Regions from separate parts of the Sphingobium sp. TomTYG65 genome, predicted to be linked through region 3. Evidence: riboswitches for the same ligand, from Rfam matches in the RefSeq annotation. Region 3 holds a riboswitch; each other region holds the start of a gene.

Region 1 (3,270 bases), 100 kb from region 3:
TATCGGTATGGCCGAGCAGCAGGCCCGGCGTCTGCGGCGCGCCATGGCGCATCAGGTGGAGGGTGAAGCTGCTCACAGCGCGCCTGCGACGGCGGCCTCCGCGAAGGTCGCCATCTCCCCATGCGCGGCGAGCGCGGAACGGACGATCTGCGCCACGACGGCCGCGCCGCTGCCTTCGCCAAGGCGCATGTCGAGATGCAGCAGCGGTTTGAGGCCCAGCATGGCCAGCAGCCGCGCATGACCTGCTTCGGCCGAAACATGGGCGGCGAGGCAGTGCGCGGTGATGGCGGGATTGTCGCGGGCGAGCGGGGCGACGGCTGCGCAGGATATGAAACCGTCGAGCAGCATGGGCACGCTCAACTGGCGCGCGGCGAGTACGGCCCCGGCCATAGCGGCGATCTCCCGCCCGCCAATACGGCGGAGCGTTTCGAAGGCGCTGGTGCAATGGGGGCCGTGGAGTGCGAGCGCCCGAGAAACCGCGTCAGCCTTGCGTGCGAGGCCCTCTTCATCGATGCCGGTGCCGCGTCCGATCCAGTCGCTGGCCAGGCCGCCGAAGGATTGCGCGCACAATGCTGCGGCGGGGGTGGTGTTGGCGATGCCCATCTCGCCGACGAACAGCAGGTCGGTGCCTGCCTTGACCACGGCCGCGCCTGCGTTGAGGGCGTCGAGACATTCCGCCTCGCTCATCGCCGGGGCTTCGCAGATGTCCGCAGTCGGCCGGTCAAGGTCGAGCGGGACGATGGAGAGCTCGGCTCCACAGGCGGCGGCGAGCGCGTTGATCGCCGCGCCGCCCGTCTGGAAATTCGCGACCATCTGGGCGGTGACGGCTGCAGGGAAAGCGCTGACCCCGCGCGCCGCCACGCCATGGTTGCCCGCGAATATGGCGGCGCGAATGCGGTCGGCGCGGGGACGCTCCGCGCCCTGCCAGCCTGCCATGAAGATCGCGATTTCCTCCAGCCGGCCGAGCGAGCCGGCGGGCTTGGTGAGTTGCGCCTGGCGGGCGGCGGCGGCTTCGATGGCGTTTGCATCCGCCGTCGGCAGGGTCGCAAGGGCGCGGGTGAAGGCGGCAGCATCCTCGAACCGGATCATGAGCAGACGAAGCCTTCGGGCGGCGTGCGGACGATGAAATGGCCCTTCACGCCCTGCGGCCAATCGGCATAGCGGACGACGCCTTCCTCGCTCGCGGCGTGGCGGAGCGTATAGTCGAGGATAGAGCGGGCGGCGTCTGCGTCGGGCGTGAAGTCGCCCAGCACATAGCCGACCTTGCCGGGTCCGCGCACATGGACGGTGCAATGGCGCTGGCAGGCGAAGAGGCAGGGCATGTCCTGTACGGAGACGGCAGCGTAGGCGGGCTCCTGCGCCTGGAGATCGCGCATCGCTTCGGCCAGCAGCGCGCCGCCGCGACGGCCCTGCTCGTCCTCCCGCTGGTCGGGAGACAGGCGGCATGTCGAGCAGACGACCACCGACGCCTGATTTTCGACGGAGCGCAACATCAGCGGCGCCCTTTCATAACCATATGCACATGAAAGACCTTCATCAGGGTCCTCCCGCTTTTTCGAACCGCAAACAGCCTTGCCGGTGACGCCAGGGGCGAACCGGAAAGGCGATGGCTGTCGCTACGCGAGGGGGACCCCGTTCGCCCGGCACACCCTGTCCGGTCGAAGAACGACTGCGGCAGGCAGGTCTCCTGGCTCACGGGTCAGTGCGTTCCGGCCGCCTTCTCGGGACTATTGTGTCCCAATGGCGCTGTGGCCGGTCCGCTCACCGCTTACAGTTGCAGGGGCAGCGCGGGTATTGCACCCGACTTCCCTCTTTGAGCAGCGCGCTTCAGATGATCACCCCATTTCCGTTCGGGCTGAGCCTGTCGAAGCCCGCCCGCGCCCTTCGACATTCGAATGAGGCAAGCGACTCATTTGAACAGGGCGAACGGAGGTTGAGCGATCCATTTAAGCGCGTTGCTCTCGTCCCCTCTCGGGAACCTGTCGCGGGGCTGCTGATAAAGCGGGGGCGGCCTGCTCGCAAGCGGTAGATGACGGCAGGGACATGTGTATGCTGCATTTGCAGCAAGGGAGCGTCACCCATGAGCGATTCCGGTCAGCCCTGGTGGAAGGGCGCGGTCATCTACCAAATCTATCCGCGCAGTTTTCAGGATTCGAATGGCGACGGGATCGGGGACCTGCCCGGTATCACGCGGCGGCTTGAGCATATCGCCCGGCTGGGCGCGGACGCGATCTGGATTTCGCCCTTCTTCACATCCCCCATGCGCGATTTCGGCTATGACATTGCCGATTATTGCGGGGTCGATCCGATCTTCGGCACGATCGAGGATTTCGACGCGCTGGTGGCGCGGGCGCATGAATTGGGGCTCAAGGTCACGATCGATCAGGTCTATGCCCACACATCGGACCTGCATGACTGGTTTCGCGAAAGCCGGGAGAATAAGAGCAATGCCCGGCACGACTGGTATGTCTGGGCCGATCCAAAGCCCGACGGCACGCCGCCCTGCAATTGGCAATCAGTGTTTGGCGGCCCCGCCTGGACCTGGGACGCGCGGCGGCGACAATATTATATGCACCAGTTTCTGGCCAGCCAGCCGCAGCTCAATGTCCATAATCCGGAGGTGCAGGATGCGCTGCTCGCTGCCATGCGCTTCTGGCTGGAGCGGGGCGTCGATGGGTTCCGGCTGGATGCGCTGAACCATGCGATGCACGATCCGATGCTGCGCGACAATCCGCCCGCGCCCGATGACGGCAAGCCCCGCACCCGGCCGTTCGACTATCAGATCCGGCGTTACAGCCAATCGCACCCGGACATGCTGGGCTTTGTCGAGCGTATCCGGGCGCTCACCGACCGCTATGGCGCGATCTTCACCATGGCCGAGGTCGGCGGCAACCGGGCAGAGGAGGAGATGAAAGCCTATACGTCCGGAGAAAAACGGCTGAACAGCGCCTATGGCTTCGATTTTCTCTATGCCGAAGCGCTGACCCCCGCGCTGGTCGCGGAGACGGTGGCGCGGTGGCCGGATGAGCCCGAGATGGGATGGCCGAGTTGGGCGTTTGAAAATCATGATGCGCCGCGCGCCCTGTCGCGATGGTGCGCGGCGGAAGATCGGGCGGCCTTTGCGCGGGTGAAGATGGCGCTGCTGGTCGCGCTGCGCGGCAATGCGATCCTCTATCAGGGGGAAGAACTGGGGATCACCCAGGTCGATATCCCTTTCGAGCGGCTTCAGGACCCGGAGGCGATTGCGAACTGGCCGCTCACCCTGTCGCG
Region 2 (3,270 bases), on a different replicon from region 3:
GCAGCGCTTCGCTCACCCTGCGCGGGGTGGCGCGCGGCCTGACGCTGGTGACGGCGCATCTGAAAGCTGGCGAGCCGCTGAAGCTCGATTGGGATGCGCTCGCTCGCCCTGGCGGCACGCTCGGCATCTATATGGGCCGCGCCGCTGCTGGAGAGATCAGCCGCCAGATGATCGCCGCCGGGCGCGATCCCGAAACGCCGGTGATGGTTGCGGTCAACGTGTCGCTTCCCACCGAACGGCTGATCCGCGGCAAGCTGTCCGCGCTCGCCTTCCTGGTAGCGACGATCAGCGATGAAGATCCGACCCTGCTTCTGATTGGTGAAGCGGTGGCGGGCACGGCCATGCCTGTGGAGGTCGCGACGAGCGTCGCTCTGCAAGCCTGAACTCTGGACCCTCCGCAGCTTCGCCCTGAGCCTGTCGATGTCCCTACCTTAGTTGGAAGGAAGGCAAGGGGCATCGACAGGCTCAGACATCGCCCAGCCCGGCCAGATCTTCCGGCCGATTAATGTTGGGCAAAACTATATCCGGTCGCTCGACGATCCGCGCCCCGATCCGCTCCAGCCAGCCATAGATGGACCGGTTATTCTCCTCGGCCAGATGCGCGTCCAGTTCGGCCGCGAGCGGAGCAGGCCAATATCCCGCCAGCTGCTGTCCCTTCAGCACCGCAGCTCCTTCGCCGGTCAGCGCCTCCGCGAGCGCAGCCGGGTAAAGCGGCATGTCGCATCCGGTCGTCAGCACCGCGTCATAACCTTGGGTAGCCGCATGATGCAGCGCGGCGTTGAGGCCGCCGAGCGGCCCCATGTCCGGTGCGGGTCGGTCTGTGAGGCTCATCATGCCCTCGACCGTCCGCCCGCAAACCACCACGGCTTCCACATGCGGCCCGATCGCGGCCGCCGCATGCTCCAGCAGCGTCCGTCCGTCCGCCAGCACGGCAAGCGCCTTGTCGCTTCCGAACCGGCTGGATCGCCCCCCGGCCAGCACCGCGCCCAGCAATCGCATCGATCCACTCCTTGGCAGAACCTTGTCTTTCCCCTATGGCGCGGCGCGTGAGCGGGCAACCGTTCACGACAAGAAGATCGCGCCGGAAAGGGAATGCGGTGCGGGCGAGCTTTCGCCCAATTCCGCGGCTGTCCCTGCAACTGTAAGCGGTGAGCGCGATGCACTTGGGAACCCGTAGCCTTCGAAAGGGGAAGGCGAGGGTGACCGGCCACTGGGCAAAAACAGCCCGGGAAGGCCCGTGCATCGCTGCCCTGACCCGCGAGCCAGGAAACCTGCCGGCGCATGGTCGCTCTTGCCTTGGGTCCAGGGACCGGCCCGGGCACGGTGTTTTCCGTCTGAGCGACGCGAAGCGGCGGGGGCCGCATCGGTGTGCGGGGCGGGGCGCTGGCGTCTGTCCTTTGCCGCAAGCCGGCCGTTCGAGCGGAAGCCTCCGTCCCAGAGTCGCTTGACGCTCAGGGAAGACAAAGATGATCAGGACCGGAATTTCGCTGCTGGCGCTGCTCGCCGCTACCCCCGCGCTTGCGCAGGACAATGACGACATTATCGTCACTGCTCTCGGCATCCAGCAGCCGCGCGATGAAGTCGGCCAAGCCGTCACCGTTATCGATGCCAAAACGATCGAGACCCGCCAGAATGTCAGCATCGCCGATCTGATCGCCACCACGCCTGGGGTGCGGTTCAACCGCGCGGATGCCGTGGGCGGCGTCACCGGCATTTCGATCCGTGGCGCGGAAACGACGCAGACGCTCGTGCTGCTGGACGGCGTTAAGGTGAATGATCCGAGCGGCATCGGCGACATGTATGATTTTGGCAATTTGCTGACCGGCAATATCCGGCGCGTCGAAATCCTGCGCGGCTCGAACTCGGTCGTCTATGGCAGCCAGGCGATCGGCGGCGTCATCAACATTATGAGTGGCGAGCCGGGCGAGGGCTTCGGCGGCACCGCCTCGGTCGATTATGGCTATGCCGACACGCTGAATGCCAAGGCCGATGTGTCAGGCACCAGCGGCATTGCCTCGGGCGGTGCGGGCGTCGCCTATTTCCGGACGGATGGGATTTCCGCTGCACAGGGCGGCACGGAGAAGGACGGTTATGAAAATATCGCCACCCACGCCAAGCTGAAGCTCAGCTTCACCGACAATCTCAGCCTGGATCTGCGTGGCTATTATATTCATGCGGATCTGGACACCGATGTGTTCTTCGGTGCGCCGATGGACACCGCCGACAAGAGCAAGCTTGACCAATATGTTGGTTATGCGGGTCTCAATCTAGCGTTGCTCGATGGCAAGCTGACCCAGCGTGCCGCCGTCACCTGGTTCCGCAATGACCGCGATTATTTCTCTCCGTTCGGCGACTATGGCTATTCCGGCACCAACCTGCGCTTCGAATATGAAGGTGTCTATCAGCCGGTCGATCAAGCCAAGCTGATCTTCGGTTATGAGCATGAACGACCCGACTATGATTTCACCGGCTTCGGTTCGACCGAAAGCCACCGGGCGAATATCGACAGCGTCTATGCACTGGCGGTGGTGAAGCCGCTCACCGGGCTGGCGCTCACCGGGGGCGTGCGTCATGACGACCATAGCCAGTTCGGCGGCGCGACCACGCTGGGCGCCAACGCCAATTACACGCCCAATGCAGGGCAGACCAACTTCCGCGCAAGCTATGGCGAAGGCTTCAAGGCGCCATCGCTCTATCAGCTTTACGACAGCTTCAGCGGCAACAGCACCCTTAGTCCTGAACAGTCGAAAAGCTATGATATCGGCATCGACCAGCGGCTCGACGGCAATCGGGCGATCCTCTCGCTCACCGCTTTTCAGCGGGACATTCGCGACCAGATCGACTTCGACTTCGGCACATCGCGCTACTTCAATCTTGGCCGCACGCGCGCCAAGGGGGTGGAGGCGATGCTGACGCTGAGGCCGGTCGATGCGCTGGCGGTCACGGCCGCCTACAGCTATATCGATGCGCGCGACCGCGATACCGGCGCTCGCCTGCCGCGCCGCCCCACCAACGCCGTCAGTGTTTCGGCCGATTATGACTGGTCGTTCGGCCTGTCCACGGGGGCCACGCTGACCATGGTGAGTGACAGCTTCAACAATGCGACGTTGACGCAGCGGATCGATGGCTATGCGCTTCTGGGCGTCCGCGCCTCCTTTCCGATCACGCAGAATCTGGAAATATACGGCCGCATCGACAATCTGACTGATGAGGCATACGCCACCGTCTATGGCTACAACACCTACGGCCGCTCGGCCTTTGGCGGCGTGC
Region 3 (3,270 bases):
TGCGCGGTTCCACGACGCGGCTCAGGCGGCCTTCCACCGGCCCGCCAGCGTCAAAGGACGGAATGTAGGATTCATAATAATAGGCGATGTCCTTGTCTCGGCTGGCAAGGATGTTGAGCAGCTCGCCATAAATCTGGACATGCTTCCCCTTCCAGGCGGCGCGGGCGTTGACGACGGTGCTGCCGGGATCGCGCACGCTATTGTCCTCGATCAGCGGCGAGGGGCCGAGATGGCGCAGGCGGATGCTGGCTTCCCATGGGTCGAGAACGATCGCCGCCCCGGCGGAGGCGGCATTTTTGAACGCGTTGGGAATATGATCGCCATTGTCGTAGCGCGAGTGGCTGGCGGTGTAGTTGCCGTCGAAGGCGAGCCAGGGGAAAGGACGCCAGAAGGCGACCAGTTCATAGCCATGGCGGCTGCTGGCCCCTGACGGTTCGACGGCGTTGGAATCGCCGACGAAGCGCAGTTCGCTACCGACATTCAGCCACCAATAGGTGGCGGTGAAGGAGAAGCCGGGCAGTTGCAGGCGCGCGCCCAATTCCTTGCCGGTGCCGCGGACGAGCAGAGGGACGGGCGTGGTGGCGTTCACCGCGCCGCGCACATCATTGGAATGAAAGCCCCGGCCCCAATTGGCGTAGAGTTCGACGCGGGGACTTAGCTGATAGGCGATCGCGGCCTTGGGCGAAACGAGGGTGTCGGAGCCGCTGCCTTCGCCCAAGGCTGCGGCGGCCGCGTCCTTCGCCGTGACCGAATAATGATAATGGTCGCCGCGCAACCCGCCGGTCAGGCGCAGGCCGGGCAGGGGCGTAAGGGTCGCTTCCCCATAGAGGGCGGCGGAGGCTTCCTTCACCCGGTAGCGGCCGAGCGAGGCCAGGAAGGCGCGGTCTGCGGTGCGGTTGACGCCGACATTGCCGATCGCGTCATAGCGGTTCTCCGTGCCGAGTTTCAGCTGGAGAACGGGACCCAGGTCCCAGCGCTTCTCGCCGGTCAGGCCAAGGACCCAGCGGCGGTCGAACTGTTCGATCTGCGCGCTGGTCCCGTCCGGATCGGCATAGGTGGGATTGGAAAACATCGTCCAGTCGTAGAATTGCGCGTAAAGATTGGCCCGCCACGTCGGCTGGACGGTGGCGAGATTGCCGATGATGCGCGTGGTTTCGCCGCGTGCGGATGGATCGGGCGAGCAAAAGACGTCCGGACATTGGGGCGTGCCGATGATCCGTTCGGGAATCTGCTCGGTCGGGCGCCAGGTCGCACGATAGGCGTGGACCGATGCTTCCAGCTTTCCGGGGCCGGCGGGCAGCGCATATTTGGCGAACCCTGCATAATGGCGCAGATGTTCCGGTTCTTCCCAAGGGCCGTCATAAGCCTTGGCCTGCGCGACGAGAGTGAGGTCGCCGCCGCCCGCTTTCACGGTGCCGCCCGCCGCCAGCCTGCGCCAGCCATAGGAGCCGCCCTCCGCCGATATCCAGGGACGGTCATAGCCGTCGATCGTGGTCATATAGGCCGCGCCCGCCAGCGCGAAGTCGCCGCCGTCCGCGCGGTAGGGACCTTTGCGAAAATCCTCGCGCGCGACGATTTCGGGGATGAGGCCGTTGAGGTCGAGATAGCCATGACCATGGCCATGGGTGCGAAAGTTCATCTGAACGCCGTCGATATAGGTGGTGAAGTCCGACCCATGATCGAGGTTGAACCCGCGCAGGAAATATTGATTGGCCTTGCCGCTGCCCGAATGCTGGGCGGCGACCATGCCGGGCACGGCTTCGAGCAGTTCGGCGACGCGCAGCAGCGGGCGGACGAGCAGGTCCGCGCCGCCGACGCTGCCTTCGCTGGCGGCATGTGCGGTGCCGATCTTATCCTCTCCCCGGCCGAAAACGACGATGGTGGCGGCGGCTTCGGCGGTTTCCGCATCATCGGCGGCACGTGCAGGGGAAGCGGAAAGACTGGTGGTCAGGGCGCAGGCCGCCCATGCCAGTGAGTTACGGGATTTCATGTCATTCACTCCGGGCGTCTGGCGACATCCGGTAAGAGACCTGCCGCCCACGCGAACGGCCGGCGCACGCCGACAGCCGGACGCCCCCAAGGCGGCCGCCAACGTCACCGAAGCGGCCTCCACCGCTCGTTCGTCGCTCAGACGGAAGTTACCGTGCCGCGGCCATCCCCTGGACCAAGGCAAGAGCGACCAGACGCAGGCAGGTCTCCTGGCTCGCGGGTCGTCGCTTGATGCACGGCCTTCCCGGGCCCCGCAGGATTTAGCGTCCGGCCCAGTGACTTGCCCTTCCTGCCTGTGAGGAAGGGCGATGTGCATCGCGCTCGCCGCTTACAGTTGCAGGGACAGCCTTGGCTTGAGGAGGCGGACGCCTCCTGCACCATGTTCCCTTTTAAGCCTCTTTCGAGGCACCGGCGCGATCAAACCGGGGTGACCCGGGTGGAGTGGCGATAGCGAGCGTGCAAGCGGAGGGCAAGGGGGTGAGTTGGTGGGAGCCGCCATCCCCGGCGGAAGCTGGGATCTTAGAGGGCGCGCTGTGGGCAGAGATGCCAGCTTTCGCTGACATGACGGGCTGAGGGCGCAGGGAGCGGGCAGGCCGGAGGTTGCGCAGTTCCCCTCCACCATCGGCGGGGCCGATGGCACCCCTCCCCATCTTTGACGGGGAGGGTTTAGGATTTGAGCTTTCGGATCAGTTCAGCGCGTTGCCGGAGTTGCGCTTCAGGCGCAGGGCCATGGCCTGGTAGCGGACGGCGCGTTCATTGTGCAGGGCGATGGTTGCCTGGTCCGCTCCGCGCAGGCGAGCTTCTCTGGCCTGCTGCGCTTCATGGGCCGCGCAGGCGGTAAAATGTGATGCGTCATGGGGGCGCATGGCCCAAATCCTCTCTCTTATTTCTTATGGCGGTCCCTATATCACCGGGACGCTCGCAGCGGCTATAAAACAGGTTAAACGCGACAAGCATCAACTTTTTTGAAGCAGTTCGCGCGCTTGTCGCGTCTGCGCCGCCTTAGGTCAGGAGGACATAGGCCGCGCCCGCTATTGCCGAGCAGAGGAGGACGGGGAGCACTCCGGCCTTGAAGCGCAGGACGGCGATCAGGGCGGCGGCGGAGAGGATGAGCGCGGGCACGTTGATCGACGCGAGGACCGGCACGTCGAGCGATCCGGTTGGAGTGGGCATGGCGTGGACCCTGGCGAAGAGCGTGTGGATCGCAAACCAGAGAGCAAGGTTCAGGATCACGCCCACGACTGCCGCCGTGATGGCGGTGAGGGCGGAGGACAGGGCGCG

What was found. Region 3 has a riboswitch for cobalamin ahead of ACZ5Y5_RS18990 (TonB-dependent receptor). Riboswitches for the same ligand answer to the same signal wherever they lie in the genome.
Region 1: another riboswitch for cobalamin. It lies ahead of ACZ5Y5_RS19490 (DUF1636 domain-containing protein); the one in region 3 lies ahead of ACZ5Y5_RS18990 (TonB-dependent receptor).
Region 2: another riboswitch for cobalamin. It lies ahead of ACZ5Y5_RS00520 (TonB-dependent receptor plug domain-containing protein); the one in region 3 lies ahead of ACZ5Y5_RS18990 (TonB-dependent receptor).

What each region holds. Positions count from the first base shown of each region.
Region 1 is NZ_AP027331.1:1,254,510-1,257,779, reverse strand. Features, by position in the region: gene ACZ5Y5_RS19500 (histidine phosphatase family protein) at 1-76, opposite strand, end outside; gene cobT (nicotinate-nucleotide--dimethylbenzimidazole phosphoribosyltransferase) at 73-1,089, opposite strand; gene ACZ5Y5_RS19490 (DUF1636 domain-containing protein) at 1,086-1,493, opposite strand; cobalamin riboswitch at 1,661-1,855, opposite strand; gene ACZ5Y5_RS19485 (alpha-amylase family glycosyl hydrolase) at 2,081-3,270, shown strand, end outside.
Region 2 is NZ_AP027330.1:104,456-107,725, forward strand. Features, by position in the region: gene cobA (uroporphyrinogen-III C-methyltransferase) at 1-383, shown strand, start outside; gene mobA (molybdenum cofactor guanylyltransferase) at 466-999, opposite strand; cobalamin riboswitch at 1,024-1,293, shown strand; gene ACZ5Y5_RS00520 (TonB-dependent receptor plug domain-containing protein) at 1,467-3,270, shown strand, end outside.
Region 3 is NZ_AP027331.1:1,151,055-1,154,324, forward strand. Features, by position in the region: gene ACZ5Y5_RS18990 (TonB-dependent receptor) at 1-1,990, opposite strand, end outside; cobalamin riboswitch at 2,172-2,417, opposite strand; gene ACZ5Y5_RS18995 (hypothetical protein) at 2,676-2,855, opposite strand; gene chrA (chromate efflux transporter) at 2,992-3,270, opposite strand, start outside.